3 regions of the Streptantibioticus cattleyicolor NRRL 8057 genome follow, and region 2 is predicted to be linked to each of the others. Evidence: predicted binding sites of a transcription regulator. Region 2 holds the regulator's gene; each other region holds the start of a gene.
What was found. Region 2 encodes HrcA, which represses chaperone genes, less so after heat shock. Its sites were predicted from a motif close to TTNGCACTCNGNNNNNCNGAGTGCNAA; they were not measured.
Positions count from the first base shown of each region.

Region 1: the regulator HrcA is predicted to act here: its motif matches at 1,006-1,032, upstream of groES (co-chaperone GroES).
Region 3: the regulator HrcA is predicted to act here: its motif matches at 1,729-1,755, upstream of groL (chaperonin GroEL).

Region 1 covers NC_017586.1:3,914,827-3,917,093, forward strand. The annotation lists gene SCATT_RS17235 (class I SAM-dependent methyltransferase) at 1-878, opposite strand, end outside; gene groES (co-chaperone GroES) at 1,181-1,489, shown strand; gene groL (chaperonin GroEL) at 1,671-2,267, shown strand, end outside.
Region 2 covers NC_017586.1:1,721,877-1,724,143, reverse strand. The annotation lists gene SCATT_RS07430 (MBL fold metallo-hydrolase) at 1-239, opposite strand, end outside; gene hrcA (heat-inducible transcriptional repressor HrcA) at 460-1,479, shown strand; gene dnaJ (molecular chaperone DnaJ) at 1,480-2,267, shown strand, end outside.
Region 3 covers NC_017586.1:2,583,741-2,586,007, forward strand. The annotation lists gene groL (chaperonin GroEL) at 1-1,540, opposite strand, end outside; gene SCATT_RS11425 (cold-shock protein) at 1,871-2,074, opposite strand.

The DNA.
Region 1 (2,267 bases), 2.2 Mb from region 2:
CCGCCGACCTGTTGCGCCACCTCGGCCACCAGATGGGCGCGGATCACGGCGCCGTCCGGCTCGTACACGTAGCCGCCCACCGGGCCGACCGGCGGATCGGGCAGCCCGGTGCCGGTCAGCGTGGCGCCTCGCGGCAGCAGCGTCGCGCTGCGCGCCCCGGGCCGGGTGCCGAACCAGAGCACCGCCTCCTTGACGTCGCCGCGGTCGGAGACCCACTGCGCCTCGGCGTCGTCCGGCACCGCCTCGTGCGGCACGCCCGGCGCGATCTTCAACGCCGCGAACGACGTCGTACGGGCCGCCTCGACCGCCCACGACAGCGGCGGCGAGTACGCCTCCGGGTCGAAGATCCGGCCCCGTCCACCCCGGCGCGCCGGGTCCACGAAGACCGCGTCGTACCCGGCGGTGTCCACCTCGGTGACGTCCGCGCAGCGCACCTCGATACGGTCGGCGAGCCCCAGCGCCTCGGCGTTGGCCCGGGCCACCGCGCAGGTCAGCGGGGACCGGTCGACCGCCAGCACCTCGATCCCGGCGCGGGCCAGCGCGATGGCGTCGCCGCCGATCCCGGCGCACAGGTCGGCCACCCGGCCCACCCCGAGCCGGGCGAACCGCGCCGCCCGGTGCTCGGCGACCGTGGTCCGCGTCGCCTGCTCCACCCCGTCGGGCGTGAAGTACATCCGGTCCGCGTCCGCCCCGAACTTGGCCGCCGCGCGCCGCCGCAGCCGCGCCTGGGTCAGCGCCGCGGAGACCAACTCCGCCGGGTGCTCGCGCCGCAACCGCGTCGCCACCGCCAACTCCCCGGCCTCCTCGTACCCCCCCAGCCCCGCGAGCAGCGCCTGCCCCTCGTCCGTCAGCAGCCCGGCGAACGCCTCCGTCTCCATGCCCCCATTCTGCGCGGTTGCCCGGGCGGTGCGGCGCCGGCCCGGTCGCCCGGGGTTCCGGGGGCCAGGGGCGGAGTCCTGGCGGGGGCGGAAACGTCCCCGAGTCTCGCGCCACGCGAGGCTCTGGTTGGCACTCCGCTTGACCGAGTGCTAGCCGCGTCCTAGTCTCGGCGTTGGCACTCTCCACCGGGGAGTGCCAAGACACCGCGACGGGCAGGTCCGGCACCCGCGACGACGGGCCTACCAGGTCGCCACCCCAATACAGACACTCCCGTGAGCTCTCCGAAGGGGGAGGTCGGATCGTGACGACCGCCAGCACCAAGGTTGCCATCAAGCCGCTTGAGGACCGCGTTGTGGTCCAGCCGCTCGAGGCCGAGCAGACCACTGCCTCCGGCCTGGTCATCCCGGACACCGCGAAGGAGAAGCCCCAGGAGGGCGTCATCCTCGCCGTCGGCCCGGGCCGCTTCGAGGAGGGCAAGCGCCTCCCGCTCGACGTCAAGGTCGGCGATGTCGTGCTCTACAGCAAGTACGGCGGCACCGAGGTGAAGTACAACGGCGAGGAGTACCTCGTCCTCTCGGCCCGCGACGTTCTCGCGATCGTCGAGAAGTAATCCGGGAATTCGGCACGGCACGTCCCCGTCGCCCGGGGACGGCCGTCACCCGGCTCTACTCATACGCAGCCGTGAACCCCCGCCCCGGGTTTCCGTGTCCCGTCGGACCGTTTCCGTGTCCCGTTGGACCGGGGCCCGGGGCGTGGGCTTTTGACGAGGAACAGACGAGGTAGCACGAGTCATGGCCAAGATCCTGAAGTTCAACGAGGACGCTCGGCGCGCCCTGGAGCGCGGTGTCAACAAGCTCGCCGACACGGTGAAGGTGACGATCGGCCCCAAGGGCCGCAACGTCGTCATCGACAAGAAGTTCGGCGCCCCGACCATCACCAACGACGGTGTCACCATCGCCCGCGAGGTGGAGATCGAGGACCGCTACGAGAACCTCGGCGCCCAGCTGGTGAAGGAGGTGGCGACCAAGACCAACGACATCGCGGGTGACGGCACCACCACCGCCACCGTGCTGGCCCAGGCGCTGGTCCGCGAGGGTCTGCGCAACGTCGCCGCCGGCGCCTCCCCGTCCGCCCTCAAGCGCGGCATCGACGCGGCCGTCAAGGCCGTCGCCGACGAGCTGATCGCCACCGCCCGGCCGATCGACTCCAAGTCCGACATCGCCGCCGTGGCCGCGCTCTCCGCGCAGGACAAGCAGGTCGGCGAGTTGATCGCCGAGGCGATGGACAAGGTCGGCAAGGACGGCGTCATCACCGTCGAGGAGTCCAACACCTTCGGTCTGGAGCTCGACTTCACCGAGGGCATGGCGTTCGACAAGGGCTACCTGTCG
Region 2 (2,267 bases):
GCGCCCAGGACGTGGTCGAAATGGGCATGGGTGAGGGCCAGATGGGTGACGTCCCGCCCGGTCAGATCGCGCACCTCCCGGCGCAGCCGTTCACCCTCCGGCACCGTCGAGCCGCTGTCGATCAGCAGCACCCCGTCGGTGCCGACCACCACCCCGATCGTCACGTCCAGGAACGCCAGCCTGCGCCGGGCGACCCCCGGCGCCAGCCGCTCCCACCCGTCCCGCTCCGTCTTCTCCACGCCCGGCACGCTAGCCGGACGCACGTCGTCCCGCCCGGCGACCGTGCCGCTCCGCGCCCGCGCGCGGTACCGTGACGCGCGCCGCGGAACGGTCCGGCACGCGGCGGCCCTTGCCCACCCCTTGCTACCCGGCCGTACACTGGCTCAGGGAATCTGGCACTCGCATCGGCTGAGTGCCAGGGGGAAGGACCCGTCGGACCCACGGCTTGGAGGTGCGCGCGTGCTGAGCGAACGCAGACTCGAAGTCCTGCGCGCCATCGTCCAGGACTACGTCGGCACCGAGGAACCCGTCGGTTCCAAGGCGCTCACCGAGCGGCACAAGCTCGGCGTGTCGCCCGCCACCGTGCGCAACGACATGGCGGTGCTGGAGGAGGAGGGGTTCATCCAGCAGCCCCACACCAGCGCCGGGCGGATCCCGACCGACAAGGGCTACCGCCTCTTCGTCGACCGGCTGGCCGGCGTCAAGCCGCTGTCGGCCGCCGAGCGCCGCGCCATCCAGAACTTCCTGGACGGCGCGGTCGACCTGGACGACGTGGTGGCCCGCACGGTACGGCTGCTGGCCCAGCTCACCCGGCAGGTGGCGGTGGTGCAGTACCCGTCGCTGACCCGCTCGACGGTGCGCCACGTGGAGCTGCTCTCGCTGGCCCCCGCACGGGTGATGCTCGTCCTGATCACCGACACCGGACGGGTCGAGCAGCGCCTGGTGGACTGCCCGGCGCCGGTCGGCGAGACGGTCCTGGCCGATCTGCGGGCCCGGCTCAACAGCCGGGTGGTCGGCCGCCGCTTCACCGACGTCCCCTCGCTCGTGCAGGACCTGCCGGACTCCTTCGAGCACGACGACCGTCCGACGGTCTCCGTGGTGCTCGCCACCTTGCTGGAGACGCTGGTGGAGGAGACCGAGGAACGGATCATGCTCGGCGGCACCGCCAACCTGACGCGGTTCGCCCATGACTTCCCCCTCACCATCCGCCCGGTCCTGGAGGCCCTGGAGGAACAGGTCGTCCTGCTCAAACTCCTCGGAGAAGGGGCGAAGGACAGTGGCGTAACGGTACGAATCGGTCACGAGAACGCGCATGAGGGCCTGAACTCCACATCGGTCATCGCGGTGGGTTACGGTTCGGGCGACGAGGCGGTCGCCCGGCTGGGCGTGGTCGGACCGACCCGGATGGACTACCCCGGAACGATGGGAGCGGTACGCGCAGTGGCGAGGTACGTCGGACAGATCCTGGCGGAGTCGTAAGTGGCGACGGACTACTACGCGGTCCTGGGCGTCCGGCGTGACGCCGGACAGGACGAGATCAAGAAGGCGTTCCGCCGACTCGCTCGCGAGCTCCACCCGGACGTCAACCCGGACCCCAAGACCCAGGAGCGGTTCAAGGAGATCAACGCCGCTTACGAGGTCCTCTCCGATCCGCAGAAGAAGCAGATCTACGACCTCGGCGGCGATCCGCTGTCCGCCTCCGGCGGGGCCGGCGGCGCGGGCGCCGGCGGCTTCGGCGCGGGCTTCGGCAACTTCAGCGACATCATGGACGCCTTCTTCGGCACGGCGTCCCAGCGCGGCCCGCGTTCGCGCACCCGGCGCGGCCAGGACGCGATGATCCGGCTGGAGATCGAGCTGGACGAGGCGGCCTTCGGCACCACCAAGGAGATCCAGGTCGACACCGCCGTCACCTGCACCACGTGTGCCGGTGAGGGCGCCGCCCCGGGCACCGCGGCGCAGACCTGCGACATGTGCCGCGGCCGGGGCGAGGTCTCCCAGGTGACCCGTTCCTTCCTCGGCCAGGTGATGACCTCCCGGCCGTGTCCGCAGTGCCAGGGCTTCGGCACCGTGGTGCCGACCCCGTGCCCGGAGTGCGCCGGCGACGGCCGGATCCGGTCCCGGCGCACCCTCACCGTCAAGATCCCGGCCGGTGTGGACAACGGCACCCGCATCCAGCTGGCCGGCGAGGGCGAGGTCGGCCCCGGCGGCGGCCCCGCCGGTGACCTGTACGTGGAGATCCGCGAGCTGCCGCACCAGGTCTTCCAGCG
Region 3 (2,267 bases), 860 kb from region 2:
GGAACAGGCCCGCGATGGACGCGGCGTTCTGCAGCGCCGAGCGGGTCACCTTGGCCGGGTCGATGATGCCCTCGCCGACCAGGTCGACGTACTCACCGGTGGCGGCGTTGAGGCCGTGGCCGGTGGGCAGGTTGCGCACCTTCTCCGCGACGACGCCGCCCTCGAGGCCGGCGTTGACGGCGATCTGCTTGAGCGGGGCCTCCAGCGCGGTCTTCACGATCGCGGCACCGGTGGCCTCGTCGCCGGCCAGCTCCAGCTCCAGCTTCTCGAAGACGCTGGACGCCTGGAGCAGGGCCACGCCACCACCGGCGACGATGCCCTCCTCGACGGCGGCCTTGGCGTTGCGCACCGCGTCCTCGATGCGGTGCTTGCGCTCCTTGAGCTCCACCTCGGTGGCGGCACCGGCCTTGATGACGGCCACGCCGCCGGCCAGCTTGGCGAGGCGCTCCTGGAGCTTCTCGCGGTCGTAGTCGGAGTCCGACTGCTCGATCTCGGCGCGGATCTGGTTGACCCGGCCGGCGACCTGGTCGCTGTCACCGGCACCGTCGACGATGGTGGTCTCGTCCTTGGTGATGACGACCTTGCGGGCGCGGCCGAGCAGGTCCAGGCCGGCGTTCTCCAGCTTGAGGCCGACCTCCTCGGAGATGACCGTGCCACCGGTGAGGATGGCGATGTCGCCGAGCATGGCCTTGCGGCGGTCGCCGAACCCCGGGGCCTTGACGGCGACGGACTTGAAGGTGCCGCGGATCTTGTTGACCACCAGGGTGGACAGGGCCTCGCCCTCGACGTCCTCAGCGATGATCAGCAGCGGCTTGCCCGACTGCATGACCTTCTCCAGCAGCGGGAGGAGGTCCTTCACCGCGGAGACCTTGGAGTTGACGATCAGGATGTAGGGGTCCTCGAGGACGGCCTCCATCCGCTCCATGTCGGTGGCGAAGTACGCCGAGATGTAGCCCTTGTCGAAGCGCATACCCTCGGTGAGCTCGAGCTCCAGGCCGAAGGTGTTGGACTCCTCGACGGTGATGACGCCTTCCTTGCCGACCTTGTCCATGGCCTCGGCGATCAGCTCGCCGATCTGGGTGTCGGCGGCGGAGATGGAGGCGGTGGAGGCGATCTGCTCCTTGGTCTCCACGTCCTTGGCCTGCTCCAGCAGCTGGGCGGAGACGGCCTCGACGGCCTTCTCGATGCCACGCTTGAGGGCCATCGGGTTGGCGCCGGCGGCGACGTTGCGCAGACCCTCGCGGACCAGCGCCTGGGCCAGGACGGTCGCGGTCGTCGTGCCGTCACCGGCGACGTCGTCCGTCTTCTTCGCGACCTCCTTGACCAGCTCGGCGCCGATCTTCTCGTAGGGGTCTTCGAGCTCGATCTCCTTGGCGATGGAGACACCATCGTTGGTGATCGTGGGGGCGCCCCACTTCTTCTCAAGGACGACGTTGCGGCCCTTGGGGCCGAGGGTCACCTTTACGGCGTCGGCGAGCTGGTTCATACCGCGCTCAAGGCCGCGCCGCGCCTCCTCGTCGAACGCGATGATCTTGGCCATGTGAAGTGGTCCTCCCGGACGTCGGGGGTACCCCGTGCACCGTGGTGCCCGGGGGCGGATTGCTCCGGACCGCGCTGGCGCCCGCGACGGACGATCCGCCCGTCCGCCGGTTCCTTCCCGACGGCCGTACGGACCTCACCGACCCGGTCCTTCTGTCACTCTCAACGTCAGAGTGCTAACGCCAATGATTAGCACTCCGACCAGTCGAGTGCAAGCGAACGGCGAAGGGTCCGCGCCCCGGTGTGGGGCGCGGACCCTTCGCCTCGCTACGTCGGTGTGGTGGTCCGCCGGTGCCGCCGCGGCCTGGCCGGTGCCGTGAGGCTCAGCCGCTTAGGCGGAGACGCGGACCATGTCGGCCTGCGGCCCCTTCTGGCCCTGCGAGATCTCGAACTCGACCCGCTGGCCTTCCTCGAGGGTGCGGTAGCCGTCCATCTGGATCGCGCTGTAGTGCACGAAGACGTCCGCACCACCGTCGACCGCGATGAAGCCGTACCCCTTCTCCGCGTTGAACCACTTGACGGTGCCCTGAGCCATCCCTAACTCCCCTATTACTGGCCCTTGCACAGGACCGCACTTCGCGGACCCGGGTCAGACCTCACCCCCGGGAACCGCCCGCCGTGCGGCAGGGGAAACCCAGGAGGCGTGCGCCGGAACGCGTCGACCGCGGCTGAATGTATCTGCACGGACGCCCTGCGCAACAGGTCAATTGGACGAGAATTCTGCACAC